4 regions of the Streptomyces sp. NPDC086080 genome follow, and region 1 is predicted to be linked to each of the others. Evidence: riboswitches for the same ligand, from Rfam matches in the RefSeq annotation. Region 1 holds a riboswitch; each other region holds the start of a gene.

Region 1 (7,654 bases):
TTCGGAGCGGCTCCAGGCCCTGCTTGCGACTGAGGATCCGCTGCGACTTGAAGATGTAGCTCGTAAGTGGTCGCACCTGCGGTGGGCTGATGGGGAGTTCGTCGAGGAAGGCGAGGCTGTCAGCCACCTTGCTGAGCTGGCATCTCTGGCCCGCACTGCCACTGCCCAGGGAGCCCGGCTTTACTGCTCCGTACGGTAACGGTCTGGGAGGCACCGCGTGCGGTAACCGTGTCCTACCGAGCCTGCGCGGTCATGCTGAGCTGGCCCGACGGCGGCCGTCGGCTCATCGGAACCGACGGCCTGGTCGTCGACGTGGAACCCGGCCTGTACGGCGTCGACGCGCGCACCATGGCCGCCGTGGATGCCGCCGTGCCGTCATCCGTGGTGGTGCCGCTGCCGCCCCGGGAGCGGACACCCGCGCCGGAGCCGGCGCCCGAGGCGAGCGGCGCGCCCCGTGTCGGCTCGTCGGAGCCTGCCGCGACCACCCGGCGGACCGGCCTCCAGACGGCGGCCCTGGTCGTCTCCGTGCTGTCCTGCGCCGTGTTCGGCTTCCTGGCTCTCGCGGTTTCGGTCTTCGGGGGCGATGAGCCGGACACCGGTGTCGGTAAGTGGGTCGCCATCGCGGGCTTCATGTAAGGGCTCACCGGCCTGGTGAGCTGGCCGGCCGTCCGCATCCTGCGCCGCACCGTGCGGGTGTGACGGGCGCCGGGCCGGCTGCTCTCCGCGTCGACCTGCGGAGATGGCAGTCGGCGGCGAGGTAGGGCGACCGGGGCACGGTCGCTGGTGTGAGCCGGCCACCGCTTGACCTGGGGTCGGTGCTTCCCCGGCGGTGCTGCGCCGAATTTGCGGGCCGCCCCCGTGGGCGGGCGTGGCGCGGCGGTACCGGAAGTCGTGGCGAATCGTTGGTCGAATGGGTTGGCCAGAGCTTGTCCAGTGCCTACCATCGATCATCGCAAGACTTTGTGCACCGCCGCACAAGCTCTCCTCAGGAGGTTTCCTTGCACCGCCGTCGTCGCACCGCGCTTCTCCTCACCGCCGCGATCGCCGCTGCGGCACCCCTGCTCACCGCCTGCGGAAACGACGCCCACCCCGGTGCCGCGGCCGTGGTCGGCGGCGAGCGGATCACCGTGTCGCAGCTGGAGAACCGGGTCGACGAGGTCCGCGAGGCGCAGCGGGCGGCCGTACCGGACGAGGCGCAGTACCACCAGGCCATCGCGCGGACTGGCAGCCTCACCCGCGACACCCTGCACGGCATGGTCCTGGACCGGGTGCTGGAGCGGGCCGCCCAGGACGCCGGCGTGAAGGTCACGGACCGCGAGATCCAGCAGATGCGGTCAGGGCTGGAGGAGCAGGCCGGCGGTGCGGAGGCGCTGGAGGCCGCCTGGCTCCAGCAGTACGGCATCCCGCCGCAGCGTCTGGAGGAGAACCTCCGCCTCCAGATCCAGGCCCAGAAGCTCGCCCAGCAGCTCGGTACGGACACCAGCCAGCCCGCGTTCTGGCAGGCGCTGTCCGAGGCGGGCAAGGAACTCGACGTCGACCTCAACCCGCGCTACGGCGACTGGGACGTGGAGAAGAGCAGCCGGGTGGACGCGAAGACCCCGTGGGTCCAGGACGTGACGGCGGCGGCCGGGGCTCCGCAGGCCTTCTGACGAGGGCCGGCGGGCCTGTGGACAACCGGCCTGTGGACAACTCGGGAGCTGTCGGTGGAGTGGGCTAGTTTCGGAGTGTGAACGCCAACAGCCCCGCACCGAAGCCCGGCGACGACCCCGGCCGTGTCGTCCTGCTCACCACCAGCCACCGCGTCGCACCCGGCCTGCTGTCCTGGCCGGCCTGGCAGCTGCTGCACGAGGCCGACCGGGTGCTGTGCGCGGACGACGCCCATCCGCAACTGCCGTATCTGCGGGAGGCGGGGATAGCCGTCGAGGAGGCCGCGCCGAGCGCCGGGGAGATCGTCGACGCCTGCGCCGGGGGGCGCACGGTGGTGGTCGTGGCGACGGGGGAGGGCGAGCCCGCGCTGACCGACGGGCTGGCGCGGATGGCCGGGACCGGCCGGGTGCGGATGCCCGAGCTGGAGCTGCTGCCCGCCTCCTACGACCTGCCGGGTGCCCGTCTGCTCGACCTCGTCCAGGTGATGGACCGTATCCGGGTGGAGTGCCCGTGGTCGTCCCTGCAGACCCACAAGGGCCTGGCGAAGTACGGCATCGAGGAGGCGTACGAACTCGTCGAGGCCATCGAGGAGGGCGACCGGGAGGAGCTGCGGGAGGAGCTGGGGGATGTGCTTCTCCAGGTGGTCTTCCACGCCCGGATCGCCGAGGAACACCCGGAGGAACCGTTCTCCGTCGACGACGTGGCGGGCGGCATCGTGGCCAAGCTGATCCACCGGCACCCGCATGTCTTCGGCGAGGAGACGGCGGACACGCCGGAGGACGTCAAGGCGCACTGGCTGCGGACGAAGGCGGAGGAGAAGCGGCGCGGTTCGGTGACGGAGGGGGTGCCGCTGGGCCAGCCGGGGCTGGCGCTGGCGGCGAAGCTGGTGTCGCGGGTGCGGACGGCGGGGCTGGACGTGCCGTTGCCGGTGGGGGAGGGGGTCGGCTACGAGTTGCTGGCGCTGGCGGCGCGGGCGGAGGAGGCGGGGGTGGATCCGGAGGCGGCGTTGCGGGCGGCGGCGCGGGTGTATCGCGACGCGATCCGCTTCGCGGAGGGCGGGCGGGGCGAGGGCTGAGCGGGGGTGCGTGGGCAGCAGGGGGTTTTCGCCCCCGCCGCCCCTTCCCGTCCCGTCCCCGGGGCTCCGCCCCGGACCCCGTGCGCAGTTCCCCGCGCCCCTTCAGGGGCGCGACCGCCAGGGGCGCGGGGGACTGCGCGAACAACCACGACCGACCGGCACCCGCCCCACGCCCCCAGCCATCCGAGCTCCCCCGCGCCGCACGGCACCCGCGCCGCACGGCACCCCGCACGGCCCACCCCCGGTTAGGGTCGCCGCATGCATGACCAGCCCGCCCCTCCCACCCCGCACGGCCCCGTCCCCCCGCTGTTCAGCTGGGAGTTCGCCGCCGATCCGTACCCCTCCTACGCCTGGCTGCGCGAGCACGCGCCCGTGCACCGGACCCGGCTGCCCAGCGGGGTGGAGGCCTGGCTGGTCACGCGGTACGCCGACGCCAAGCAGACCCTCGCGGACAACCGGCTGTCCAAGAACCCCGCGCATCACGACGAACCCGCGCACGCCAAGGGCAGGACCGGTATCCCCGGTGAGCGCCAGGCGGACCTGATGACCCATCTGCTGAACATCGACCCGCCGGACCACACCCGGCTGCGCCGGCTGGTCAGCAAGGCGTTCACCCCGCGCCGGGTCGCCGAGTTCGCGCCCCGCGTGCAGGAGCTCACCGACGGGCTCATCGACCGTTTCGCGGACAGCGGTTCCGCCGACCTCATCCACGACTTCGCCTTTCCCCTCCCCATCTACGCCATCTGTGACCTGCTCGGCGTCCCGCGGGAGGACCAGGACGACTTCCGGGACTGGGCGGGCATGATGATCCGTCACGGCGGAGCCCCGCGCGGCGGGGTCGCCCGCTCCGTGAAGAAGATGCGCGGCTACCTGGCGGAGCTCATCCACCGCAAGCGCGAGGCGCTGCCCGTGGTGCCCGCCCCGGGTGAGGACCTGATCTCCGGTCTGATCCGTGCCTCCGACCACGGTGAGCACCTCACCGAGAACGAGGCCGCCGCCATGGCGTTCATCCTGCTGTTCGCCGGCTTCGAGACGACCGTCAATCTGATCGGTAATGGTACCTACGCGCTGCTCGCTCATCCCGTTCAGCGGGAGCGTCTGCAGGGTGCCCTCGCGGCGGGGGACCGCGGGCTGCTGGAGACCGGTGTGGAGGAACTCCTGCGCTACGACGGCCCGGTGGAGATCGCCACCTGGCGGTTCGCCACCGAGCCGGTCACCATCGGCGGGCAGGACATCGCCGCGGGCGACCCGGTGCTCGTCGTACTCGCCGCCGCGGACCGGGATCCGGACCGGTTCGACGGCCCGGACGTCCTCGATCTCGGTCGGCGCGACAACCAGCATCTGGGATACGGCCACGGCATTCACTACTGCCTGGGTGCGCCGCTGGCCCGCATGGAGGGTCAGACCGCGCTCGCCACGCTGCTGACCCGTCTTCCGGACCTGCGGCTCGCCGCGGATCCGGCCGAACTCCGTTGGCGCGGAGGGCTCATCATGCGCGGACTGCGCACGCTTCCGGTGGAATTCACGCCCCCGGGAGAGTGACGGACTCATGACAGACCACGCACTGCTTCCCGTGCCCACGAGCAGATCAACGCAAACGTGACACTCCCTCAACTCTGTGATCTTCACGTGATCTGCGCGGCATTAACTTGTGATGAGTGATCCTCTCCCGATACCTTCACTCCTCAAGTGCGGTGGCCAGAGCTTCACTCACCGCGCCGGCCCCTGCTTCCTGCGAAAGGTCTCCGCATGCTCTCCGGGAACGGTCGACACCGTCGCCCCCGCCAGGCCCCGGCTCTCCTCGTTGCCGCCGGAGTGACCGGCTCCGCCATCGCGATCCCCCTTCTCGGGGCAGGTGCCGCCAACGCGGCCGACGGTGTGAACTGGGACCGGATCGCCGAGTGCGAGAGCGGCGGCGCGTGGAGCGAGAACTCCGGCAACGGCTTCTACGGCGGTCTGCAGTTGACCCAGGAGGACTGGGAGAAGTACGGCGGCCTGGACCACGCGACGAGCCCCGACCAGGCCAGTCGCGGCCAGCAGATATCCGTGGCCGAGAAGATCCTCGCCGACCAGGGGGTCGGCGCATGGCGCACCTGCGGACTGCTCGCGGGCCTGGGCCAGGACGCGCCCGCCGCGGACGCCGGCAAGGCCGGGTCCGGCGCCACGGGGTCGTCCGCGTCGCAGGGATCCGGTGACACGTCCGCCTCGCCCGCTCCGTCGGCCACCCCCGACCCGTCGTCCTCCCTGGAGGACAAGGGTGACGAACCGGTTGGTTCCGGCAATTCCGCCAATCCGGACGCCGGTTCGAGTGAGGCGGCGGACGCCGGTGCGGGGTCCGACTCCAGCGCCTCCCCCTCCGTTCCGGCCGAATCGGCGACGGGCGAGTCGGACACGGCGGGGCGGGCCGGTGGGTCCTCGACGGCGACCGACGCCGAAGGAGCCGGACGTCATCGCGGCGCCAGTGCCGAGGAGGCGCAGGGTTCGGTGTCCGAATCGCCCGGCCGGCATGCCTCGGGCGGTCTCAACGCCTGGGGTGGCACGGTCGCCGACTACCCCGCCGCGTCCGTGGAGGACGTCTCCCTGTCCGTCCCCGAATCCGACGTGGTCGGTTTCGGAGTGGGTGTGCTCCCTGCGATGGGCGGGCAGCTCATCGGTGGCGGACCGGACCTCGTTCTGGCCGGTCAGTAGCGTTCGGGCGGCATCCGGGCGAGCGGCGGCGGTATCCGAAGACGTGCGGATGTGGCGCCAGTTGGCGTCACGATTCGCGCTGAATGTCCGGCTTAAAGACTGTGAGAGATAGGTCTCAGAAGCCCTGATCGTCTTTGATATTCCGCGGATCGCGTGTCTACGGTCGTGACCGCTCGCCACCGCGGGCCCCGGCTGCCGCCACGCCGAATCCTGCCAGTGGCAGCACGGGAACAGTCGTCGCGTCATGCGCCGTAGGCAGGAGCGGGGGACCCAGGTAGGCGCCGGATCCGGGCGGTTGACGCCGGAGAAGGCTTGGGGTGAAGCCGCGTCCCGGGAGGGGCGTGGCCGGGCAACTCAACCGGCCCGAACCCGACAGCTCACCTCGTAGGCGTCGGTGAGGGGATCCATCCATGCTGTTTTCCGGCAAGGGCAAGCACCGTCGTCCGTCCAAGGCCAGCCGCGCCATCGCCGTCGCGGGCGTCACCTCCGCCGCCGTCGCCGCCCCGCTGATGGTGGCCGGCACCGCCTCCGCCGCCACCGCCTCGGAGTGGGACACCGTCGCCCAGTGCGAGTCCGGCGGCAACTGGTCCATCAACACTGGCAACGGTTACTACGGCGGTCTGCAGTTCTCCGCCTCCACCTGGGCCGGATACGGCGGCACGAAGTACGCCTCCACCGCCGACCAGGCCACCAAGGCCCAGCAGATCGAGATCGCCGAGAAGGTCCTGGCGGGCCAGGGCAAGGGCGCCTGGCCGGTCTGCGGCAAGGGCCTGTCCGGCGCCGCCTACACCGGCTCCTCGGCCGGCTCCTCGCAGGACAGCGGTTCCACCGGGACCCGCGAGAGCGAGCAGAAGGCCTCCCGCTCCGCCGAGCGCCCGGCCGCCGAGAAGAAGGCCGAGAAGAAGACCGAGAAGAAGGCCGAGAAGAAGGCCGACAGGACCGTCACCACCCCGACCGGCAAGAAGGTCGAGAAGGGCGACGGCGAGTACAGGGTCGTCAAGGGCGACACCCTCAGCTCGATCGCCGCGGAGCACGACGTCAAGGGCGGCTGGGGCAAGCTGTTCAAGCTGAACGACGACATCGTCCAGGACGCCGACCTCATCTACCCGGGCCAGCAGCTGCACCTGAAGTAGGGCAGCGTCGCAGGTCCCTCCCCGCCCGTCCCCACGGGCTCCCCGCCCCGGTGCGTCTTCCCCCGTACGCACCGGGGCGGGGCTTTTTTCTGGCGCTTTCCGGTCACGGTTCGCCGAAAACGCCTTTGTTCCGTTCGGAAACAATTTACTCTCGGTTCTGTCCATGGGGCGGTCGACCGCCTGCCGATCGCCCCGAGCCGGTTAGGCTCGGTCCCGCGGGGCCCGCCGTGGTCCCGCTCACACGCGTCAGATTCATGAAGGAGATGCTCGTGCCGTCCATCGACGTCGTCGTAGCCCGGGAAATCCTGGACTCCCGAGGCAACCCCACGGTCGAGGTCGAGGTCGGCCTCGACGACGGCAGCACGGGTCGTGCCGCCGTCCCGTCCGGCGCCTCCACCGGCGCCTTCGAGGCCATCGAACTCCGTGACGGCGATGCGGGCCGTTACCTGGGCAAGGGTGTGGAGAAGGCCGTCCTGGCCGTCATCGAGCAGATCGGCCCGGAGCTGGTCGGCTATGACGCCACCGAGCAGCGCCTGATCGACCAGGCCATGTTCGACCTGGACGCCACCGACAACAAGGGCTCGCTGGGTGCCAACGCCATCCTCGGCGTCTCGCTCGCCGTCGCCCACGCCGCCTCCGAGGCCTCGGACCTCCCGCTCTTCCGCTACCTGGGCGGCCCGAACGCGCACCTGCTGCCGGTGCCGATGATGAACATCCTGAACGGCGGCTCGCACGCCGACTCCAACGTGGACATCCAGGAGTTCATGATCGCCCCGATCGGCGCGGAGTCCTTCTCCGAGGCCCTGCGCTGGGGCGCCGAGGTCTACCACACCCTGAAGAAGGTCCTGAAGAGCAAGGGCCTGGCCACCGGCCTCGGTGACGAGGGCGGTTTCGCGCCGAACCTCGGCTCCAACCGCGAGGCCCTCGACCTCATCCTCGAGGCGATCAAGGAAGCCGGCTACACCCCCGGCGAGCAGATCGCCCTCGCGCTCGACGTCGCCGCGTCCGAGTTCTACAAGGACGGCGTCTACACCTTCGAGGGCAAGGAGCGCTCCGCCGCCGAGATGACGGAGTACTACGCCGAGCTCGTCGAGGCGTACCCGCTCGTCTC
Region 2 (7,654 bases), on a different contig from region 1:
GAAACGCTGACATGACCGAGCAGGCCCTCACCCGCATCCTCCTCGCCGACGACCACGCGCTGGTCCGCCGGGGAGTTCGCCTCATCCTGGACGGCGAACCGGATCTGACCGTCGTGGCCGAGGCCGCCGACGGTGCCGAAGCACTCGAACAGGCCCGTGAACACCGCCCCGACCTGGCCATTCTCGATATCGCCATGCCCCGGCTGACCGGTCTCCAGGCGGCCCGTGAGCTCTCCCGCATCCTGCCGGAGACACGGATCCTCATCCTGACCATGTACGACAACGAGCAGTTCTTCTTCGAAGCGCTCGCCGCCGGCGCCTCGGGCTACGTCCTGAAGTCCGTCGCCGACCAGGATCTCGTCGAGGCCTGCCACGCCACCATGCGCGGTGAGCCGTTCCTCTACCCCGGGGCCGTCAACGCCCTCATCCACAACTACCTCGACCTCGCGCGGGAGGGCCGGACCCTCCCGGCCAAGGCCATCACCGACCGTGAGGAGGAGATCCTCAAGCTGGTCGCCGAGGGCCACACCTCGCAGCAGATCGCCACCCTGCTGGTGATCAGCCCCAAGACGGTGGAGCGGCACCGCGCCAACCTGCTGGCCAAGCTCGGCCTGAAGGACCGCCTGGAACTCACCCGGTACGCCATCCGCGTAGGACTGATCGAACCCTGACCGACGAGGGACCGGGGCGCCCGCGCGCCCGGCGGGTTGTCAGACTTGGCCCGGGCCGCACCGCGGCCCGGCCGACCGCGCCCCTCCCCCGGCCGGCCGCCGACCGTCACCCGGAGTACGCCGATGCCCCGTCCGTACGTCCTGCTGTCCGCCGCCGTCTCCCTCGACGGCTACCTGGACGACACCGGCCCGGACCGGCTGCTGCTGTCCGGTCCGGCCGACTTCGACCGGGTCGACGAGGTACGGGCGGGCGTGGACGCCATCCTGGTCGGCGCCGGCACGATCCGCGCCGACAATCCCCGGCTGCTGGTCAACTCGCCCGAGCGGCGTGCCGCCCGGGTCGCGGCGGGCAGGCCCGAGTACCCGCTCAAGGTCGCCGTCAGCGGCTCCGGCGACCTCGACCCGACGGCGCGGTTCTGGCACACCGGCGGCGAGAAGATCCTCTACACCACCGGCGAGGGCGCCGAGCGGGCCCGCGCCCTCGGTATCGCCGCCGACGTCGTCCCGCTCGGCCCCGCACTCGACTGGCGGCCGCTGCTGGAGCATCTGCGCGCCGTGCGCGGGGTGCGGCGGCTGATGGTCGAGGGCGGCGGGCAGATCCACACCCAGTTGCTCACCCAGGGCCTCGCCGACGAGGTGCAGTTGGTCCTCGCTCCGCTGTTCGTCGGCGACGCGGACGCCCCCCGCCTCTTCGGACCCGGGTCCTACCAGGGCGGTCGGCTGCGTCTTGTGGAGACCCGCCCGATCGGTGATGTCGTGCTCATGCGCTACGAGCCCACCGCGCCCGGCACCGGGGCGCTGGACTCCGCCGCCGACCACCACTGGCTGGCCCTCGCCTGTGAGCTGGCCGCCCAGTGCCCGCCCTCGACGACGGCGTTCAGCGTGGGCGCGGTGGTGGTGGCGGCCGACGGTACGGAGCTGGCGCGCGGGCACTCCCGGGAGGGCACGGACCCGGTGGTGCACGCGGAGGAGGCCGCGCTCGCCAAGGCCGACCCCACGGACCCCCGTCTGGCCGGCGCCACCGTGTACTCCAGCCTGGAGCCGTGTGCCCGGCGCGCGTCCCGGCCGGCGCCCTGTGCCCGGCTGATCCTGGACGTGGGGGTACGGCGGGTGGTCACGGCCTGGCGGGAGCCGGACACGTTCGTGGCGGGGGCCGACGGCAGCGGCGTGCTGGCGGACGGGGGCGCCGTCGTCGTCGTCCTGCCGGAGTACGAGGAGCGCGCCAAGGCGCCGAACGGGCATCTGCTCGACGGCTGAATCCCGCGCGGCGGCGGGCGCCGGTCATGGGTGTGCGCCGTGTCCCGCGCATGACGTACACTTGTCTCAACGACGCGGGGTGGAGCAGCTCGGTAGCTCGCTGGGCTCATAACCCAGAGGTCGCAGGTTCAAATCCTGTCCCCGCTACTGAAGGCCGAGGGCCGGAATCCGAAAGGGTTCCGGTCCTCGGTGTTTTTGCCGTCCGGCGCCCGTCTCACTCGCTGTGATCGTATCGTCCCGCAGCGCATAACAACTGACGAACCGTCAGATATCGCCTCGCGTCCGAGGTGCAGTCAACTCGCCCGTTTTTGACCACTCGTGGCGCTTAAGTCCGCGCGGGAATCCTTAATGATCAAGAGGAACGGCTTGGAATCCGGCCCTCACGTCTATTAACGTTCGATAACGCAGCGCGGTCGTCCCAGCCGTCACAGAAGTCGGCTCCGTGCGCACGCGCCGAATCCCGCAAGGGAACCGGGGAACCACCACATTGGGGTGAATCGCGCGGACAGCGCCGTGGCAACACGGCTCGGTACGCGCGTAGGAGACCTTCCTGCTCCGAACCCGTCAGCTAACCCGGTAGGCGAAGAAGGAAGGAAAGGAGCACGCCCACGTGGCGTCCAACCCGCCTGCCCCCGAGGCCCCGTTCAAGCCGAGCGACACCTTCGCCTACGGTGAGGTCCGCGCCGACGAGGGGCCCTTCGAGGAGTGGAACCCCACCGCGGAGTCCCTTCGCCCGGTCCGTGGCCGGCACCGCGTCTCCAAGCAGCGCGGGGGAGGGCTCGCCCGTAGCTCCACCGTCCTCGGTGTCGGTGTCATAGCGGCCGTCGGTGCCGGTGGCATGGCCACCGCCCAGACCGGCAAGCCGCCGGTCTCGATCTCCATGCCCGACCTCCCCACTGTGGGTTCCCTCATCTCCGACGAGGAAACCCCCCAGGGTTCGGCCACCCCCCTCAGCACCCTCGGTATGACCGAGGACGAGGCCGACCAGGGATCCTCCGGTGCCGGTGAGGCGTTGCGCAGCCGGATCATGGCCCAGGTCGAGCAGCAGCAGATCCAGGCCGAGACCAAGGCCGCCGCCGAGGCCGTCGCCGCCGCCGAGAAGCAGGCCGCCGAGGCCGCCGCCAAGGCGGAGAAGGAGGCCAAGGCCAAGGCCGAGGCCGCCAAGAAGAAGGCGGAGGAGGAGGCCGCGAAGAAGGCCGAGGCCGAGCGCCTCGCCGAGCTGGCCACGCAGTACACGCTGCCGACCTCCTCGTACACCATCTCCTCGACCTTCGGTCAGTCCGGCGCCTACTGGTCCTCCGGCCAGCACACCGGCCTCGACTTCGCCGCCCCCAGCGGCACGCTGATCAAGGCGGTCCACACCGGCACGATCACCTCCGCCGGCTGGGACGGCTCCTACGGCTACAAGACGGTGCTGACCCTCGACGACGGCACCGAGATCTGGTACGCCCACCAGTCCTCCATCAGCGTCAGCGTGGGCCAGAAGGTCAACACCGGCGATGTGATCGGCCGAGTCGGCTCCACCGGCAACTCCACCGGGGCCCACCTCCACCTGGAGGTCCACACCGGTGGCTCCTCCTCGGGCATCGACCCGATGGCCTGGCTGCAGAGCAAGGGCCTCAACCCCTGAGCCCCGCCGCCCCCTGAGACCCCGGCAGTCCCGACGACGCCCCCCCGACGTCAGGGCTGCCGGTCAGGTGTGTTCCGGGGCGGTCGCGGCAGCCCCGTCGTCCGCCGGGGAACTTACGGTTCTTGACGGACCGTCGTGCACTGCGCGGACCCGTCAGGGGCGGTAGGCGTTCGGGTCGTACGCCGGGTAGGGGTGCCCGTAGGGCGGCTGCCCGTGCGCAGGGTGGCCGTACGCAGGATGGCCGGGCGAAGGAGGACCGTACGCCCCGTGCGCCGGCCACGGTGCGGCGGCGACCGGAACCGGCGGCGCGGTGACACGGGCCGCGTGGTCCAGCGCCGGACGGGCCGCGCCCCGCCGGTGCCACAACTCCAGTAGCAGCTCCCGTTCCCGGGTCACGAAATCCGTCCCGGCCCTGCCCAGTCGGCCCCGGTGCCGCAGGAACGCCAGCGAGGTCGCGTAGGCCTCGTACTGCGCGACCGCGCGCGCCGCGGGCTTGCCGCCGTACCGGCGGGCGTACTGCCGGGCCAGGCGCCGCGCCCGCATCGAGCCGAGCGCGAACGGCTCCGCCGGGGTGAGCCAGCCCGCCACCGCGTACGCGGGCAGTTCCACCCGCACGGTCCGCAGCTCCCGGTGCCTCGTCCACACCACCAGCCAGGTCAGCAGGCCGAACATCGGCACCATGAACGCCCCGTACACCGCGAAGAAGCCGAAGTGTCCGAGCGTGGCCGAACCGTTCCACAGCGCGTGCATGCCCATCGCCAGGAGCAGTCCGCACAGCGGCAGCAGCACCCGCCTCAGCCGCTGCCGGTCCGTGGACAGCGCGGCCATGCCGAAGCCGATCCCGGTGAGCACGGTGAACAGGGGATGCGCGAACGGCGACATGACGACGCGGACGAAGAAGGTCGCCGCGGTGACCGAAGCCACCCCGCTGCCGCCGGTGAGCTGGTCCGTGCCGAAGGCGGTGCCGAGGTAGAGGATGTTCTCGGTGAACGCGAAGCCGGTGGCGGTGACCCCGGCTATCACCACGCCGTCGAGGATTCCGGTGAAGTCGCGTCTGCGGAAGAGGAAGACCAGGAGAACGGCCGCCGCCTTCGCGGTCTCCTCCACGACCGGCGCGATGACGGTCGCCCCCAGGGTGTCGGCGCCGGCCGGGTCCGCCGTCGCCGTCGCTATCCACCGTGTGGCGAAACTGTTCGCGACGATCGCGATGAGCGCCGCCGCGCATGCCCCCCAGGCGAAGGCGAACAGCAGGTTCCGCCAGGGCCCCGGCTCGACCCGGTCGAGCCAGCGGAAGACGGCCAGCAGCAACGGCACGGGGAGTACGGCGAGACCGAGTCCGACCAGGAACCCCTGGGTCCCCGTCTGCTCACGGACCAGGGCGAGGATCACCAGACCGGACAGTGTGAGCAGGGTGATCAGCGCGCCGTAACGGACCCATGGCCGCTGCCACCAGTGCGCGTGCCGCAGCGTGCCGCCGGAAGCTTCACCCGGGGGCGCCGGGTACGGAGGGCTGGTGGCCACGTGATCGACCCTAACGAGGGAGGGGCAGGGCAGGCTGCGCGCGGTCTCAGGCTCGGTGCCCGGCCCGCTCCGCATGCGGTACGCGGCGGAAGAGCAGGTCGTTCACGACATGACCCTTGTCCAGTCCCTGCCCCTCGAAACGAGTGAGCGGCCGGAACCCGGGTCGCGGCGCGAAACCACCGTCCTCCCGCGTGTTCTCGAAGGCGGGGTGCGCGGTGAGCACCTCCAGCATCTGCTCCGCGTACGGCTCCCAGTCGGTGGCGCAGTGCACGACCGCCCCCGGCCTCAGCCGGGCCGCGGCGAGGGTCAGGAACTCCGGCTGGATCAGTCGGCGCTTGTGGTGCCGCTTCTTCGGCCAGGGGTCCGGGAAGTACACGCGCAGCCCCCCGAGGTCGTCGGGCGCGAGCATCTCGCGCAGGAGGATGATCGCGTCGCCGTTGCCCACCCGGATGTTGGTCAGTCCGCGCTGGTCGGCGAGGTTGAGCAGGTTGCCCTGGCCGGGGGTGTGGACGTCGACCGCGAGAAGATTGGTGGCCGGGTCGGCGGCGGCCATCGCCGCGGTGGCCTCGCCCATGCCGAAGCCGATCTCCAGCACGACCGGGTTGTCGTTGCCGAAGAACGCGGCGAGATCCAGCCGCCGGCTGCCGTCGATGTCGAAACCCCACGTCGGCCACAGCCGCTGCAGCGCGTCCGCCTGCCCGGCGGTGACGCGGCTGCGGCGTGGCTGGAAGCTGCGGATACGCCGCTCGAAGTGCGACCCGGCGGGATCGGCCTTCGGCCCGTCCGGGAACCGCGGTTCCCCCTTGGCCCGAGTACGGCGGACCGGCACACCGACCGGGTGGGCAGCGGGGCGCGGTGCTTCGGGGGTGCTCACGGAATCAGACACAGTGCTCCCGATTTTACGGGGACGCGGTGGGCGGTCGGGGTGCCCTCACCTCTCCAGGGCCGTGAGCTGCGCCATCGTCCGCCGCGCGATCTCCCGTCCGATCGGCAGGGACGCGGTCGCGGCCGGCGAGGGCGCGTTCAGCACATGCACCGCACGGGGGGTCTCCTGGAGGAGGAAGTCGTCGGCCAGGGTGCCGTCCCGCAGCACCGCCTGGGCTCTCACCCCAGCCGCCGCCGGCACCAGGTCGTCCTCCCGCACGGCGGGCAGCAGCCGGCGTACGGCACGGGCGAAGGCCGCCTTGGACAGCGAGCGGTGCAGTTCGCCGGTGCCGTACCGCCAGTGGCGGCGGGCCAGCTGCCAGGAGCCCGGCCAGGCGAGGGTCGCCGCCAGCTCACGCGGGCGCACGGTGCGCCGGTCGTAACCCTCGCGGGCCAGGGCCGGGACCGCGTTGGGGCCGACGTGGACACCTCCGTCGATGCCCCGGGTGAGGTGGACGCCGAGGAAGGGGAACGCCGGGTCGGGCACCGGGTACACCAGTCCCCGCACCAGCTCCGGGCGGGCCAGCTCGTAGTACTCACCGCGGAACGGCACGATCCGGGCGCCCGGATCGTCACCGGTACGGCGGGCGATCTCGTCGCAGTACAGACCCGCGCAGTTCACCAGCACCCGGCCGCGCACCACATCGCCCCCGGCCGTCAGGACGGCGACTCCCCTGTCGGGGCGGCGGTCGACGCGTACGACCCGCGTTCCGTAGCGGATCTGCGCGCCGGAGGCCTCCGCGAGCCGCCGGGCGACCGCCGCGAAGTCGCAGATGCCGGTGGTGCCGACGTGGATGGCCGCCAGGCCCTCCACCTCCGGCTCGTACTCCGCGATCTGCGCGCCGCACAGTTCGCGGACCGTGAGGCCGTTCTCCCTGCCGCGCTGGACCAGGGCGTGCAGCCGCGGAAGCTCCTCGCGGGCCGTGGCGACGATCAGCTTGCCCGTCACCGCGTGCGGGATGTCGTACTCCGCGCAGAATTTCACCATCTCGGCGGCACCCCGCACCGCGTACCGCGCCTTCAGCGAGCCGGGGCGGTAGTAGACGCCGCTGTGGATGACTCCGCTGTTGCGGCCCGTCTGGTGCCGGGCCGGGCCGGGCTCCTTCTCCAGCACCGTCACCCGGGTGCCCGGAGCGGCGCGGCTGATCGCGTACGCCGTCGACATTCCGACGATCCCGCCGCCGACCACCAGGACGTCGCAGTCGTACGACCGCGTCACGGTCTCCCGCGCCGTCCCCGCGTCCCGCGTCTCCCGCGCCCCCTGCGTCACCCGCGCCACCTCCCGCATCCGATAGTGCACCCTGCCACTGACAACGGCTTCGGCTCCGGTCGTCTCCAGCGGTTCCCGGTGGTTCCGGTGGTTCCCAGTGGTCCCTGTCGGTCCCGTGGCCGGCCGTGGTCAGGCCGTGGTCATCAGGAGCGGGCGGGCGCGCTCGCGCAGTTCGACCACGCGGGGCTCGTCGCCGTAGGGCTCCAGACGGTGCAGGAGGTCCTTGACGTACTCGGTGGTGCGGGCGGACGAGATGCGGCCCGCCACCTCCACCGCGCGCACGCCCTGCTCGCAGGCCGCGTCCAGATTGCCCGACTCCAGTTCGGCCACCGCCGAGACGACCAGGCGCAGCCCGTGCGAGCGCACGAACTCCTCCGTCGG
Region 3 (7,654 bases), on a different contig from region 1:
GCGGCGGGCGGCGGGGTCGCCGGTGATGCGCTGCCGGAGGGCCGAGGGGCGGAGCCGGGTGACGTCCGCGGCGCGGGCGTCACGTCCGCCGGGGACACGGCGGCGGCTTCCGCCCGGGGCGTGGGCCCCGTTTCCGGGCGGGCCGCCGGGCCGTTGCCCGCCGGTGTGCCGGGAGTAGCCGGTGTGCCGGGAGTAGCCGGTTCCGTCCCAGGCGGCGTGCCGCGCACCGTCTCCGCTCCGGCGGCCGGCTCCGTGCGCTGTCCCGGCCGCGTCCCGGCGGCCTGCTCCACCACCGCCGGGTGGGCGGCTTCCGCCCGCGTCGGCGCGCCCGCGCCCGCCTGCGGGATACGGCCCTCGCCCGACTGCGGCACGGCGCCCGGTTCCGCCTGTGTCCCCGGGTCTCCCGCGGGTCGCGACGCGGCGCCCGCCGGGTCCCGTACGGTGTCCGCTCCCGCGCGCGGCGGGGTGCCCGGCGGCGTGCCGGTCGTCGGCTGGGGTGCCGTGCTGGTCGCGGCCGACAGGGCCGCGGCCAGGCCGCCGAGTTCGACGTGGACCACGAGGACCGGCTTGGTCGGGGTCGCGGCGGCGGCCGAGCGCAGCGCCTCCGCCAGCGCCGCGTCCCCCACCGAGCCCTCCCCCACCGCCGGGATCGCGGTCACGACCACCGCGTCGCTCGTGTCGTCGGCCAGCGCGTGCGAGAGCGCCGCGTGGAAGTCCGCCGCCGACGCCGCCATGGTGAGGTCGAGCGGAGGGTGCGGGCGCAGCCCTTCGGCGAGGCAGGCCTCGTAGGTGAGCACGCCCAGGGACTCGGAGTTGCCGAGAATCGCCACCCGGGGGCCGGACGGCAGGGGCTGGCGGGCGAGCAACAGGCCCGCGTCGACCATGTCGGTGATGGTGTCCACCCGGATCACCCCGGCCTGCCGCAACAGCGCGGACACCGTTTCGTGCGGCAGCCGCGTCGCCCGTACGGCATGGCCCCGGGGTCCGGCGCCATGGCGGGCGCCCTGGACCACGACCAGCGGTTTCGCCGCCGCGGTCCGGCGGGCGAGGCGGGTGAACTTGCGGGGGTTGCCGATGGATTCCAGGTACATCAGGACGACGTCGGTGTCGGGGTCCTCGTACCAGTACTGCAGCAGGTCGTTGCCGGACACGTCGGCCCGGTTGCCCGACGAGACGAAGGTGGAGACGCCGGTCACCCCGGTGACGCCGCCGCCCCGCCGGTGCAGGCGGGAGAGCAGGGCGACGCCGATCGCGCCGGACTGGGCGAACAGTCCGATCCGGCCCGCGCGGGGCGGCTCGGGGGCGAGCGAGGCGTTCAGCCGTATGTCCGGGGACGTGTTGATGATGCCGAACGCGTTCGGACCGATGATCCGCATACCGTAGGAACGCGCCTGCCGGACAAGGGCGCGCTGGCGTTCGCGACCGTCGGGACCGGACTCGGCGTAGCCGGCGGAGATGACGACGAGCCCCTGTACGCCGTGCTCACCGCACTCGGCGACCACCTCGGGGACGTGCTCGGCGGGCACCGTGACGACGGCGAGGTCGAGGGGAGCGTCGATGGCGCGGACGGACCGGTACGCGGGGACCCCGTCGAGATCCTTCCGGTCCTCCTCGAACGCCTTGTTGACGGCGTAGAGCCGCCCGGTGAAGCCGGCGTTCCGGATGTTGTCGAGGATGCTGCGCCCCACCCCGCCGGGTGTGCGTCCGGCGCCGACGACGGCCACCGAGCCGGGAGTGAGCAGCCGCTGCACCGAGCGCGCCTCCGCGCGCTGTTCGCGCGCCTGCTGCACGGCCAGGGAGCGGTCGGTGGGTTCGAGGTCGAACTCCAGACGGACGACGCCGTCCTCGAAGTGGCGCTTCTGGGTGTACCCGGCGTCGGTGAACACCTTGATCATCTTGGTGTTGGCGGGCAGCACCTCGGCGGCGAACCGGCGGATTCCGCGCTCCCGCGCGACGGCTCCGATGTGTTCGAGCAGGGCGGAGGCGACTCCCCGGCCCTGGTGGGCGTCCTGGACGAGGAAGGCGACCTCGGCCTCGTCGGAGACGGGCGGGGCGGGCGCGGAAGGCCCTCCGGCGGGGGTGGCGGGCGACGGGTGGGAGGACGCGGGCGCCCCGTCGGCGCCGATCCGGTCGTACCGTACGGTGGCGATGAACTCGCCGCCGATCGTGGCCGCGAGTCCCACCCGGTCCACGAAGTCGTGGTGCGTGAAGCGGTGGACGTCCTTGGCGGACAGGCGCGGGTAGGGCGCGAAGAAGCGGTAGTACTTCGACTCGTCCGACACCTGCTCGTAGAAGCTGACCAGGCGTTCGGCGTCATCGACGGTGATGGGGCGGATACGCGCGGTGCCGCCGTCTCGCAGCACCACGTCGGCTTCCCAGTGGGCGGGATACTCGTGCCGGTCCGACGAGATCTGCATGGGCCCCAGACTACGGCTCGCGTACGACAGGGGCGCAAGGCAGTCTGTGGTGGACGACAGCCGGACCGAGGCCGCGGTCCGGCTGCCACCGGAGCGGGCCCAGGGGTGCCGCTCCGGGCATGCTTCACGATATGGGAAACTGGTCTAGACAACCCTGAACTGCGAAGGGCAGCAACACATGGCTGAGCGCCGCGTCAACGTCGGCTGGGCCGAGGGTCTCCATGCCCGCCCCGCCTCCATCTTCGTCCGAGCCGCCACGGCCACAGGCGTCCCGGTGACGATCGCCAAGGCCGGGGGCGACCCCGTCAACGCGGCCTCCATGCTCGCCGTACTGGGCCTGGGCGCCCAGGGCGGCGAGGAGATCGTCCTCGCTTCCGACGCCGAGGGGGCGGATGCCGCCCTGGACCGGCTGGCGAAGCTGGTCGCCGAAGGGCTCGAGGAGCTTCCCGAGACCGTCTGAATGGTCATGGGCGGGAAAACCGTCTTCTCGCAGACGCCCCGCCCACGGAAAGGCCCGCCCGGACCACCGGGCGGGCCTTTCACATTTCCCGCACTTCCCTTTTTGCGGGCAGCGGAAATAGCCCCCATGAATTACGCACTCTTTGTATACGGCACTCGTGTTAAGGGCGCAGACTCGGTGTGTTTACGGGATGTTGCGAGTTCCTCACACGGTCCACGCGGCCGACCCGGTCGGTGCCCGCGCCGGAGCCGAACCGCAGGCGGTGCCCGGTGCTCGCGCGTTCGGTGTGCAGCGCCGTGACGGCCCGCGCCCGGTCGCCGTCCCCGCGCGCCACCGCGTCCACGATCGCGCCGTGCTCCGCCCAGTACTCGACCGGGTCGGACGGCCCGTCGGTGGTGTACATCCAGGTGATCTTGTGCCGCAGCTGGGCCAGCGTCGACGTCAGCGCCGGGCTGCCGGAGGCCTGGGCGAGCGTCTCGTGGAACCAGCCGCTCAGGGAGCGCAGGTCGTCACTGTTGCCCTGGCGGGCGCGTTCCTGTCCCAGCCGGACCAGACCGCGCAGCACCTTCAGGTGGGCCTCCGTGCGCCGCTGGGCCGCGCGCGCGGCGCCGAGCGGCTCGAGGAGCACGCGCATCTCCAGCAGATCGGCGGCTTCCTGCTCCGTGGGTTCCGCGACACACGCGCCCGCGTGCCGGCGGGTGACGACGAAGCCCTCCGCCTCCAGCGTGCGCAGCGCCTCCCGGACGGGGACGCGGGAGACTCCGTACCGACGGGCGAGGAGTTCCTCGGTGAGCCGGCTGCCGCGCTCGTGAACACCCGCGACGATGTCGTCCCGGATCGCCGTGCACACCGACTGCGCGGGAATGCGCATGACCGACCTCCGGCTTAATCCCCGTGAAACGCCGACGATTGACGTCTGTTCCGTGACTCTATTGCAATCGGCGGGAATTTCCGACGGCGATCCGGAATCCATGTGTATTTTTTGGTCAAGTCGCGTGCCGAAACGCCGAATGCCCCGGCTCGGGGGCCGGGGCATCGCGGGAAGCGGAGGCGCGGGAGACGGATCGCCGGGTGCGGACGTGTCAGAGGTTCACACCGTGCGCGCGGAGGTAGGCGACGGGATCGAGGTCGGAGCCGTAGTCGGAGCCCGTGCGCGCCTCGAAGTGCAGATGCGCGCCGGTGACGTTACCGGTCGCGCCGGAGAGGCCGATCTGCTGCCCCGCGGCGACCTGCTGGCCCACGGAGACGGCGATGGACGACAGGTGCCCGTACTGGGTGTACGTTCCGTCGTTCATCCGGATCACGACCTGGTTGCCGTACGCGCCGCCCCAGCCGGCCTCGACGACGGTGCCGATGCCGACCGACTGGACGGGGGTGCCGCTCGCGGCGTGGAAGTCGACACCGGTGTGGCTGCCGGAGGACCACACGGCGCCACCGCTCTTGTAGCCGGTCGACACGTACGAGCCGGGGATCGGGGAGACGAAGGTGTTGAGGCGCTTGCGCTCGGCCTCACGCGCGGCGCGCTCCTTCTCCGCGCGGGCCTGCTCGGCCTCCTCGGCCGCCCGCTCGCGCGCCTGCTCCTCAGCGGCCTTGCGCGCCGCCGCCTCGGCCGCCTCGCGCGCGGCCTCGTGCTGGGCGGCCGCCTGGGCGTCGACGCGGTCGGCGACCGCGTCGCCCAGGGTGACGACGGGGGTGAGGCCGGTCTGCGCGGCGGCGGGTTCGGCGGCGAGTGCGGGAGCCGCGAGGGAGCCGACGACGCCGGTGCCGGCGAGGGCCGCGACGCCCGCCGCGCGGACGGTGCCGCGCTGCGTCCTGCTGGGACGACGATGCTTGCCCGGGGCGCGGGTGAACGCCATGTACAGGCTGGTCCTTTCCTTCCCTCTCGCCTACCGGGTTAGCTGACGGGTTCGGAGCAGGAAGGTCTCCTACGGACCCCCTCGCGACACGCGCGGGCGTCCGATTCACCCCAGGGACTGGATGGGTCCCCGGCTCCCCTGGCTCGCGCCGTACGGGGACTCGGCGATGACTGTCCGGTGCCGCGGTTGCGGCGCACTGCCCGACGAACAGCCCGGACGAAGCTAAGCGGGAGGTCTCGCGTTCCTCAAACGGATCGCGGTTTTTGTAGCGTATCCCACAGGGCAGACAGGCAACCTCCGCCCCAATTCGGGCACAATCGGGCTCTGGTGGCCTCCTTGCCACCAGGGCCCGACGCGCGCGTGCCTCGTGGCGGCCCGCTACTCGGCCGTCACGACGGTGACTTCGCCGATCCCGAGGGCCTCCACCGGCTCCTTGATCTGCGCCGCGTCACCGACGAGGACGGTCACCAGCCGGTCCACCGGGAAGGCGTTCACCACCGCCGCGGTGGCCTCCACGGTGCCGGTCGCGGCCAACTGCCGGTACAGATCGGCCTGGTAGTGGTCCGGCAGGTGCTGCTCGACCTGGTCGGCCAGGGTGCCGGCGACGGCCGCCGCGGTCTCGAACTTCAGCGGCGCCACGCCCACGAGGTTCTGCACGGCGACGTCGCGTTCGGCGTCGGTGAGCCCTTCCGCGGCGAGGGTGCGCAGGACCTTCCACAGGTCGTCGAGGGCCGGGCCGGTGTGCGGGGTGTCGACGGAGCCGCTGATGGCCAGCATCGCCGCGCCCGTGCCGTCCGGGGTGGACCTGAGGATCTGGCCGAAGGACCGTACGCCGTAGGTGTACCCCTTCTCCTCGCGCAGGACGCGGTCCAGGCGGGAGGTGAGGGTGCCGCCGAGGCAGTAGGTGCCGAGCACCTGCGCGGGCCACACCCGGTCGTGCCGGTCCGGGCCGATACGGCCGATCAGCAGCTGCGTCTGCACGGCGCCGGGGCGGTCCACGATGACGACCCGGCCGGTGTCGTCGGCCACCACCGGCGGGACGGGCCGCGGCTGGGCCGAGGAGCCGGTCCAGGCGCCCAGCGTGTCGTCGAGCAGCGCGTCCAGGTCGACACCGGTGAGGTCGCCGACGATCACCGCGGTCGCCGTGGCGGGGCGTACGTGCTTCTCGTGGAAGGCGCGCACGGCCACGGAGTCGATGCCGGAGACGGTCTCCTCGCTGCCCTGACGCGGGCGCGACATGCGCGAACTCGCGGGGAACAGCTCCTTGGCGAGCTCCTTCGCGGCACGGCGCGAGGGGTTCGCCAGCTCGTGCGGGATCTCGTCCAGCCGGTTGCGGACGAGCCGCTCCACCTCACTGTCGGCGAACGCGGGCGCCCTCAGGGCGTCGGCGAGCAGCCCGAGCGCCTTGGGCAGCCGGGAGGCCGGGACCTCCAGGCTGAGGCGGACACCGGGGTGGTCGGCGTGCGCGTCCAGGGTGGCGCCGCAGCGCTCCAGTTCGGCGGCGAACTCCTCGGCGGAGTGCTTGTCGGTGCCCTCGGAGAAGGCGCGCGCCATGATCGTGGCGACACCGTCGAGACCGGCGGGCTCCGCCTCCAGGGGCGCGTCCAGGATCACCTCGACGGCGACGACCTGCTGGCCGGGGCGGTGGCAGCGCAGGACGGTCAGGCCGTTGCCGAGGGTGCCGCGCTCGGGGGCCGGGAAGGCCCAGGGCTTGGCCTCGCCGGCCTGCGGCTGCGGGTGGAAGTCCATCGTGGCGAGCTCGGTCACTTCGCCGCCTCCTCGTTCTCGTCGGTGCCGGCGGCTGCGGCGGCTTCCTCGGTGTCGTCGCCCTCGGCGGCTTCCTCGGCGGCGAGGGGCTCGTAGACGAGCACCGCGCGGTTGTCGGGACGCAGCCGGCTCCTGGCGGCCTCCCGCACCTCTTCCGCCGTCACCTCCAGGACGCGCTGGACCGCGGTCAGGGCGAGCTGCGGGTCACCGAACAGGACGGCGTACCGGCACAGTTCGTCGGCGCGGCCCGCGACCGTGCTCAGCCGGTCGAGCCATTCGCGCTCCAACTGGGCCTGGGCGCCCTCCATCTCCTCGGCCGTGGGGCCCTGCTCGGCGAACCGGGCGAGTTCCTCGTCGATGGCGGCCTCGATGACCGGCACCTCCACGTCGCCGGACGCCTTCACGTCCAGCCAGCCCAGGGAGGGCGCCCCGGCCAGCCGCAGCAGGCCGAAACCGGCGGCCACGGCCGTACGGTCGCGCCGTACGAGACGGTTGTAGAGCCGCGAGGACTCGCCGCCGCCGAGGATCGTCAGCGCCAGATCGATGGCGTCGCACGCGCGCGTGCCGTCCTCCGGCAGCCGGTAGGCGGCCATCAGCGCACGCGCGGGGACCTCCTCCTCCACGATCTCGCGCACCTGCTCCCCGATGACGTCGGGCAGCGCGCCGTCGCGCGGGGCGGACTTGCCGTCGTGGGCGGGGATGGAGCCGAAGTACTTCTCGATCCAGGCGAGCGTCCGCTCCGGGTCGATGTCACCGACGACGGAGAGCACCGCGTTGTTCGGCGCGTAGTACATACGGAAGAACTGCCGCGCGTCCTCCAGGGTGGCCGCGTCCAGGTCCGCCATCGAGCCGATGGGCGTGTGGTGGTACGGATGGCCCTCCGGGTACGACAGGGCGGTCAGCTTCTCGAACGCCGTGCCGTAGGGCACGTTGTCGTAGCGCTGGCGGCGCTCGTTCTTGACGACGTCCCGCTGGTTCTCCATGGACTCCTCGTCCAGGGCGGTCAGCAGGGAGCCCATCCGGTCGGCCTCCAGCCAGAGGGCGAGCTCCAGCTGGTGGGCGGGCATGGTCTCGAAGTAGTTGGTGCGCTCGAAGCTGGTGGTGCCGTTGAGGGAGCCGCCGGCGCCCTGGACCAGTTCGAAGTGACCGTTGCC
Region 4 (7,654 bases), on a different contig from region 1:
ACAACCTGACAGGAGGGGCCCTCATGATCCGACCGTCCGCCCGCTACGTCCTGCCCGGGTTCACCGAACGCACGGCGTCCGGGCACCGGACGTCGGACCCGTACGCGAAGCTCCTCCAGGAGCGGATCGTCGTTCTCGGGACGGAGATCGACGAGTCGGCCGCCAACGACGTCATGGCTCAGCTCCTGTATCTGGAGCACCACTCCCCCGACCGGGACCTCTCGCTCCACATCAACTCCCCCGGAGGTTCCTTCCACGCGGTGTCGGCGATCCACGACACGCTGCGCTTCATCTCCTGCGACGTGCAGACGGTCTGTCTGGGCCGGGCGGAGGGTGCGGCCGCGCTGCTGCCGGCCGCCGGCACCCCGGGCAAGCGGCTCATGCTGCCCGGCTCCCGTCTGGTGCTCCGTCAGCCTGCCTTCCCGGCGCCGGTCGAGGGGCGAACGAGTGATCTGGCGATCCGGGCCGCGGAGCTGACCCGGGAGCGGGGCCTCATGGAGGAGATGCTCGCCCGGTATTCGGGGCGCACCCCGGAGCAGGTCCGGGCGGATGTCGAGCGGGACCTCGTCCTCGACGCGAGGGCCGCGGTGGACTACGGACTGGCGGACCGGATCCTGCCCCACCGCGGGAGCGCGTACCCCGCCGCCGGTGCGAGGTGAGCCACGGATGCTGCCACCGGAACTGCCTCCGCTGCCGGCGCTGACCCGCGCGGAGGCCGAGTTGATCGATCGTTATCTCGAGGTCGTCGATCTGCTCGGCCGGGTCAACCCGGCGCTGGGCGGCGACACCTACAGCGGTCTGCGCGCGGCCCAGGCGCTGGTCGGCAAGGCCGTCGCCCTGCGTGACGCGCTGACCCTGATGCACCGGCGCGGCGAAAGCGATCTGCACTCCGCCACGCTGGCCAGGGCCCTGCGGGTGCTGGACGGCGAGCGGCGTACCGCCAGGGTCACACTCCCGCCGGATCCGGGCAGTTGACACCCACGATGTTCACGCCCGCACTCCCGTCGGCGGTGTGCGGCGGCCGGCGTTGAAACGGACCAAACGGCGTACCACCATCCGGCGTAGACGAACCTCCTGTTTTGGGGCCGTTCAAGTTGCGCAACACGCGTGACCCGAAGGCGGAACGTGACATTCCGTCGCTGGTCCGGGGCTCACCCGAGCCCTGGGCCGCAGTTCGAACAGCCCGGCGTCCACCCGAACGGATGAGTGGTGAGTAACAACACAAACCCCCCGTTCCGTTGGGATTTCGATCGCGTCATGAGCCAAGATCCCTGACTGACGACAAGACCCCGCCGCCGCGGCGGGGCGATCCGGGCGGACGCCGAGTCCTGCCGCCGCCCGGATGACCGGTCGACAGGAGTGGATCGGCAGGAGTGGAGGACCCAGGCACGACGGGTCGCCGGAACCCCGGTTCCGAGCAGCCCTTGGGGTGAAGCCGCACGCGTGCGGCCGGGCAACTTCGCCAGCCCGAATCCGACAGGTCATCCTTCACAGGCGGCTGACGAAGGGTTGCGCATGACTGCGCTCAATCGTGTCCCGTCTCTCATGGCCCGTGCCGGCACGGCCTCCGCCCTCACCCTGGCCGCCGTGGGAAGTTCCCTCGTGGTCCCCGGAGCCGCCTCGGAGGCGGCTGCCGCCACCCACGCCACCCAGGCACTGCGTATCGCCGCGTCCAAAAAGGGCTCGCCGTACCAGTGGGGGGCCACCGGACCGAACCGGTTCGACTGCTCGGGCCTGACGCTGTACTCGTTCAAGAAGGCGGGCAAGAAGCTGCCGCGCACCGCCGCGCAGCAGTACAACAAGACGCGCCACATCTCCGCCGGCAGCCGCAAGGCCGGAGACCTGGTGTTCTTCCATTCGGGCGGCTACGTCTACCACGTCGGCATCTACGCGGGTAAGGGCAAGATCTGGCACGCCCCGAAGACCGGGGACGTGGTGCGTCTGCAGAAGATCTGGACCCGGAGCGTCTCGTACGGCCGCGTGAGGTGATCGGCGGGGGCGGCGGCGCCCATGAGGGCCGCCGCCCCGTCGCCTCGGCCGGAGGCGGCCGCTACGGCTCCTGCTGTCCCGCCGTGACCGCTTCGGCGGCCTGGACGGCCCCTGTCCACGGAAGGTCGACCGAGACGGTCTTGCCGCCCTCACGCGTGGGGCGGATTCTGAGTCTGCCCCCGCATTCCGCGGCCAGCCAGCGGATGATGACCAGCCCCCGCCCGTTGTCCTGCTGGACCGCGGCGGGCAGCCGCTTGGGGAACCGGGGGTGACTGTCCGTCACCCCGATGTGCACCCGTTCGTCGCGGACCAGAACGACGTCCACCGTGAAGCTGGGTGACTGGCCGAATGTGTGCTGCACCGCGTTGGTGGCGAGTTCGGAGACGATCAGCCGGACGGTGTCGGACAGCTCCGCGTCCGCCGGCATGCCCCATTCCACGAGTGTGCCCACCACATGGGCCCGTGCGGCGGAGACCGAGGCGGGATCGCTCGGCAGAGTGACGGATGCTTCCAGATGGTCTGCCATGGCGATGTCGTCCCTTTCCCACGGGGCCCGCGGTCCGACACGGAGCGGTTGGTTCGAGTACGGTCCCGCACTGGTGCTTCGTCGCCAGACTGCCATCACCGCACGGCTCCGGGCGGCGATCCACCAAGATATGCATATATCTGTCGCTCAAAGCGGTGAACTCTGCCACGGGAGACCGTATCCGGGCGGCCCGGAAGGAGTAAGGAGAGCCCATGCAGCACGGGCCCGCGGTGCGCCGCCGCAAACTGGGCGCCGAATTGCGCGCGCTGCGCAACTCGGCGGGACTCACCAGCGGTGAGGCGGCCAGGCTGGCGGGCTGGCACCAGTCGAAGGTGAGCCGGATCGAGACGGGCACGAGCGGGGTGAAACCGGCCGATGTGCGGTTACTGCTCGATGTCTACGGCGTGGCCGATCCACAGTTGCGGGAGTTGCTGCTGGTGCTGTCGGGCACTGGTGACCGCGACGGCCGGCATCACTGGTGGCACGCCTACCGCGGCGTCCTGCCGCCGACCTACCGGGACTTCATCAGCCTGGAGTCACAGGCGAGCACGATGCGCACCCTGGAGACCACGGTCATCCCCGGGCTGCTGCAGACCCCGGAGTACGCGCGGGCGGTGACCGCGGCGGCGACGGAGGGCGCGTCCGAGGAACGGCTGGACGCTCTGGTGGAGGTACGGCTGGCCCGGCAGGACGTGCTGCGGACGGAGCCTCCCCTGGAACTGAGCGCGGTCCTGGACGAGGCGGTGCTGCGCCGGGAGGTCGGTGGGCCCGGGGTGATGTCCCGTCAGCTGACCCGGTTGGTCGAGGCGGCCCGGTTGCCCCAAGTGCGGTTGCAGGTCATGCCGTTCACCGCCGGGGCGCACATCGGGGTCACCGGCCCTTTCGTCATCTTTTCGTTTTCACGCAGGTCTGATCTCGATGTCGTTGTTCTCGACCACTTGACGAGTAGCCTCTATCTGGAGGGGAAGGAAGACCTCCGGGCGTATGTGGATGCCTTCGACACTCTGTCCCGTCACGCCCTTTCACCCGAGGACTCGCTGGATCTCATCGCCGGCGCAGCAGCCGGCGCGTAAGGAGGCACGATGCCCGTACCGCCTCGGACCATCCCTTCCAGCCTCGCACTGCACGGTGTGCCGTGGCTGCGCAGCAGCTACAGCACGGGGGCGAACAACTGCGTCGAGACGACCAGGCCGCCCGCCGGTCCGCTGGCCGGACTCCTCGCCGTGCGCGACTCCAAGGCCCCCGAAGGACCCGCGCTGCTCTTCTCCCCCGGGAGCTGGGCGGAGTTCGTGACCGCGGTCCGCTGACGGGGCCTCACATCGAGGGACCGAACCGGCAACCCGTCGTCGAGCGACACACGGCCGTGCCCCGCCGACTCATGGCCGCGTCTCGCCAATCACTCGTACAGCGCGTTCGATCTCTGCCCCGGACAGGTCCGCGCGGGCGGTCAGCCTGAGCCGTGAGACGCCGTCGGGCACGGAAGGAGGACGGAAGCAGCCCACGGACAGGCCGGCCGCCCGGCAGTCGGCCGCCCATCGCACGGCCTGCTCCGGGGAAGGGGCACGCACGGAGACGACCGCGGCGTCCGGGCGTACCGCCTCCAGACCCGCGGCCGTCAGCCGGTCGTGCAACTCGCGCGCCACCGTTCCCGCCCGCGTCGCGCGCCCGGGTTCGCGGCGCAGCAGCCGGAGCGCCGCCAGGGCCGCACCCGCCGCCGCCGGGGCGAGTCCCGTGTCGAAGATGAACGTTCGTGCCGCGTTGACCAGGTGCCCGATCACCCGGGCAGGACCGAGCACCGCCCCGCCCTGGCTGCCGAGCGACTTGGACAGCGTCACCGTGACGACGACGTCGTCGGCGCCCGCGATACCCGCCGCGTACGGGGCGCCCCGGCCGCCGTCGCCGAGGACACCGAGGCCGTGGGCGTCGTCGAGGACCAGACCGGCACCGTACTCCCGGCACGCCTCGGCCAGCCCACCGAGCGGGGCGGCGTCGCCGTCCACCGAGAAGACGGTGTCGGACACGGCAACGGCGGGCCCCTCGTGCCCGTCCAGCGCCTTGCGCACGGCATCGGGGTCACGGTGCGTCACGACCCGCGTCGTACCGCGGGCCAGCCGGCAACCGTCGATCAGGGACGCGTGGTTGCCCGCGTCGGAGACGATGGTGGAGCCGTGCGGGGCCAGCGCGGTGACGGCGGCCAGGTTGGCCGCGTAGCCGGAGGAGAAGACCAGGGCCGCCTCGAAGCCGCAGAACCCGGCCAGCTCACGTTCCAGCTCGGCGTGGAGTTCGGTGGTCCCGGTGACGAGCCGGGAACCGGTCGCACCACCGCCCCAGGTCCGGGCCGCCCGCACGGCGCCCTCGGTGACCTCGGGGTGCCGGGCCAGACCCAGATAGTCGTTGCTCGCCAGATCGAGCAGCGGCGTGTCGGCGGCCCGTGGACGCAGGGTCCGTACGAGTCCGGCCCGGCGGCGCAGTTCCGCCTGCTCGTCGATCCAGCCGAACACCATGGGTCCTCCGGGGATTTTGTAGGCAGTGCACAGACAGTAGCGGGAGGCCCGTCGGGCCACTGTGTGGCGATACCCACACCCCCGAGCACCTCTGTTGTACGAACGCTCCTTGGCCCGAGCGGGTCGGGTAGGACAGGATCGGCTCCCATGGACCTGCTGAACACGCTGGTGGACAAGGGGCTTCGGCGCGAGACGCCGACCCGCGCGGAAGCACTGGCCGTCCTCGCGACGTCCGACGACGACCTGCTCGATGTGGTGGCCGCGGCCGGAAAGGTGCGCAGGCACTGGTTCGGCCGACGGGTGAAACTGAACTATCTCGTCAACCTCAAGTCCGGCCTCTGCCCGGAGGACTGTTCCTACTGTTCCCAGCGGCTCGGCTCCCAGGCCGACATCCTCAAGTACACCTGGCTCAAGCCGGACCAGGCGTCCCGGGCCGCCGCCGCCGGGCTGGCGGGCGGCGCCAAGCGGGTGTGCCTGGTGGCCAGCGGGCGGGGCCCCACCGACCGCGACGTGGACCGGGTCTCCGACACCATCAAGGCCATCAAGGAGGAGCACGAGGACGTCGAGGTGTGCGCCTGTCTCGGTCTGCTGTCCGACGGTCAGGCGGAGCGGCTGCGCGAGGCGGGCGCGGACGCCTACAACCACAACCTGAACACGTCCGAGTCGACGTACGGGGACATCACGACCACGCACACGTACGCCGATCGGGTGGACACGGTCCGGAAGGCACACGCGGCGGGGCTGTCGGCCTGCTCGGGCCTGATCGCGGGCATGGGCGAGAGCGACGAGGACCTGGTCGACGTGGTCTTCTCGCTGCGCGAGCTGGACCCGGACTCGGTGCCGGTCAACTTCCTGATCCCGATGGAGGGGACACCGCTCGCCAAGGAGTGGCACCTGACCCCCCAGCGGTGTCTGCGCATCCTGGCGATGACCCGGTTCGTCTGCCCGGACGCCGAGGTGCGGATCGCCGGCGGCCGTGAGGTGCACCTGCGCACGATGCAGCCGCTGGCGCTGCACCTGGCCAACTCGATCTTCCTCGGTGACTACCTCACGAGTGAGGGGCAGGCAGGCCGGGCGGACCTGGAGATGATCGCCGACGCCGGGTTCGAGGTCGAGGGCACCGGAGAGGTGACCCTGCCGGAGCACCGCGCGGGCGGCGGCTGCGGGTCGCACGAGGGCGCCGGTGCATGCGGTTCGGCCACCGCGGACCCCTGTGGGAGTGCGGCCGAGGAGCCTCGTACGGATCTGGTCGCCGTGCGCCGCCGGGGTGCGGGAACGGACCTCGCACCCAATGCCTGAGCGGTCCGTCGCCGAACTGCTGGAGCTCGACCGCCGGCATGTCTGGCATCCGTACGGGCCCATGCCGGGCCGTCAGGAGCCGCTTGTCGTGGAGTCGGCGAGCGGGGTGCGGCTGAGGCTCGCCGACGGCGCGGGGGAACTGGTCGACGGGATGGCGTCCTGGTGGTCGGCGATCCACGGCTACCGCCACCCGGTGCTCGACGAGGCCGCGCGCGAGCAGTTGGAGCGGATGAGCCATGTCATGTTCGGCGGGCTCACGCACGAGCCCGCCGTACGGCTGGCGAGGCTCCTTGTCGACATGTCGCCGGAGGGTCTTGAGCATGTGTTCCTGGCCGACTCCGGGTCGGTGTCGGTCGAGGTCGCGGTGAAGATGTGCCTGCAGTACTGGCGCTCGCTGGGCCGGCCGGAGAAGCGGCGGCTGCTGACCTGGAGGGGCGGCTACCACGGCGACACCTGGCAGCCGATGTCGGTGTGCGACCCCGAGGGCGGGATGCACGAGCTGTGGTCCGGGGTGCTGCCGCGCCAGGTGTTCGCCGAGGCCCCGCCCGCGGAGTACGAGGAGTCCTACGCCGGGCATCTGCGGGAGATGGTCGAGCGGCACGCGGGAGAGGTCGCCGCGGTCGTCGTGGAGCCGGTGGTGCAGGGCGCGGGCGGGATGCGCTTCCACTCGCCCGCGTATCTGCGGGTGCTGCGCGAGGTGTGCGACGCGCACGACGTACTGCTGGTGTTCGACGAGATCGCGACCGGGTTCGGCCGCACGGGCGCGCTGTTCGCCGCGGACCACGCGGCGGTGACGCCGGATGTGATGTGCGTGGGGAAGGCGCTGACGGGCGGCTATCTGACCATGGCGGCGACCCTGTGCACCGCGCGGGTGGCCGGGGGAATCTCGCGCGGTGAGGTGCCGGTGCTGGCGCACGGTCCGACGTTCATGGCCAATCCGCTGGCGGCGGCCGTGGCCTGCGCCTCCATCGGGCTGCTGCTCGGGCAGGACTGGCTCGCGGAGGTCGAACGGATCGAGACGGGCCTGCGGGAAGGGCTGGCCCCGGCGGCCGGGCTGCCCGGGGTACGGGACGTACGGGTGCTGGGCGCCATCGGGGTCGTGCAGCTCGATCACGCCGTCGACATGGCGGCGGCCACCCGGGCGGCGGTGCGTGAGGGCGTGTGGCTGCGGCCGTTCCGCGACCTGATCTACACCATGCCGCCGTACGTCACGGGCGACGCGGACGTGGCGCGCATCGCGCGCGCGGTGTGCGCGGCGGCGGAGGAGGGATGACATGCCGGTGATGGTGATCACGGGGACCGGCACCGAGGTCGGCAAGACGGTGGTGACGGCGGC

Evidence for each region. Region 1 has a riboswitch for cyclic di-AMP ahead of ACIF9R_RS27215 (transglycosylase family protein). Riboswitches for the same ligand answer to the same signal wherever they lie in the genome.
Region 2: it holds a riboswitch for cyclic di-AMP, as region 1 does, so the genes downstream of both, ACIF9R_RS31985 (M23 family metallopeptidase) here and ACIF9R_RS27215 (transglycosylase family protein) in region 1, are expected to answer to the same signal.
Region 3: it holds a riboswitch for cyclic di-AMP, as region 1 does, so the genes downstream of both, ACIF9R_RS19340 (M23 family metallopeptidase) here and ACIF9R_RS27215 (transglycosylase family protein) in region 1, are expected to answer to the same signal.
Region 4: it holds a riboswitch for cyclic di-AMP, as region 1 does, so the genes downstream of both, ACIF9R_RS25550 (C40 family peptidase) here and ACIF9R_RS27215 (transglycosylase family protein) in region 1, are expected to answer to the same signal.

The regions. Positions count from the first base shown of each region.
Region 1 is NZ_JBITRU010000027.1:392-8,045, forward strand. It holds gene ACIF9R_RS27185 (hypothetical protein) at 1-199, shown strand, start outside; gene ACIF9R_RS27190 (hypothetical protein) at 253-636, shown strand; gene ACIF9R_RS27195 (SurA N-terminal domain-containing protein) at 999-1,649, shown strand; gene ACIF9R_RS27200 (nucleoside triphosphate pyrophosphohydrolase) at 1,727-2,722, shown strand; gene ACIF9R_RS27205 (cytochrome P450) at 2,981-4,264, shown strand; gene ACIF9R_RS27210 (transglycosylase family protein) at 4,538-5,410, shown strand; cyclic di-AMP (ydaO/yuaA leader) riboswitch at 5,648-5,816, shown strand; gene ACIF9R_RS27215 (transglycosylase family protein) at 5,821-6,543, shown strand; gene eno (phosphopyruvate hydratase) at 6,813-7,654, shown strand, end outside.
Region 2 is NZ_JBITRU010000037.1:11,703-19,356, reverse strand. It holds gene ACIF9R_RS32000 (response regulator) at 12-671, shown strand; gene ACIF9R_RS31995 (dihydrofolate reductase family protein) at 795-1,928, shown strand; tRNA gene ACIF9R_RS31990 (tRNA-Met) at 2,002-2,075, shown strand; cyclic di-AMP (ydaO/yuaA leader) riboswitch at 2,370-2,526, shown strand; gene ACIF9R_RS31985 (M23 family metallopeptidase) at 2,539-3,558, shown strand; gene ACIF9R_RS31980 (PrsW family intramembrane metalloprotease) at 3,712-5,079, opposite strand; gene trmB (tRNA (guanosine(46)-N7)-methyltransferase TrmB) at 5,126-5,965, opposite strand; gene lhgO (L-2-hydroxyglutarate oxidase) at 6,011-7,303, opposite strand; gene ACIF9R_RS31965 (MFS transporter) at 7,403-7,654, opposite strand, start outside.
Region 3 is NZ_JBITRU010000015.1:86,590-94,243, forward strand. It holds gene ACIF9R_RS19325 (GNAT family N-acetyltransferase) at 1-2,417, opposite strand, end outside; gene ACIF9R_RS19330 (HPr family phosphocarrier protein) at 2,596-2,877, shown strand; gene ACIF9R_RS19335 (GntR family transcriptional regulator) at 3,038-3,748, opposite strand; gene ACIF9R_RS19340 (M23 family metallopeptidase) at 3,960-4,733, opposite strand; cyclic di-AMP (ydaO/yuaA leader) riboswitch at 4,746-4,909, opposite strand; gene ACIF9R_RS19345 (M16 family metallopeptidase) at 5,112-6,500, opposite strand; gene ACIF9R_RS19350 (M16 family metallopeptidase) at 6,497-7,654, opposite strand, start outside.
Region 4 is NZ_JBITRU010000024.1:34,069-41,722, reverse strand. It holds gene ACIF9R_RS25560 (ATP-dependent Clp protease proteolytic subunit) at 24-659, shown strand; gene ACIF9R_RS25555 (hypothetical protein) at 667-975, shown strand; cyclic di-AMP (ydaO/yuaA leader) riboswitch at 1,310-1,512, shown strand; gene ACIF9R_RS25550 (C40 family peptidase) at 1,516-1,989, shown strand; gene ACIF9R_RS25545 (ATP-binding protein) at 2,051-2,515, opposite strand; gene ACIF9R_RS25540 (helix-turn-helix domain-containing protein) at 2,728-3,588, shown strand; gene ACIF9R_RS25535 (DUF397 domain-containing protein) at 3,598-3,822, shown strand; gene ACIF9R_RS25530 (8-amino-7-oxononanoate synthase) at 3,892-5,019, opposite strand; gene bioB (biotin synthase BioB) at 5,167-6,318, shown strand; gene ACIF9R_RS25520 (adenosylmethionine--8-amino-7-oxononanoate transaminase) at 6,311-7,591, shown strand; partial or broken gene bioD (dethiobiotin synthase) at 7,593-7,654, shown strand, end outside.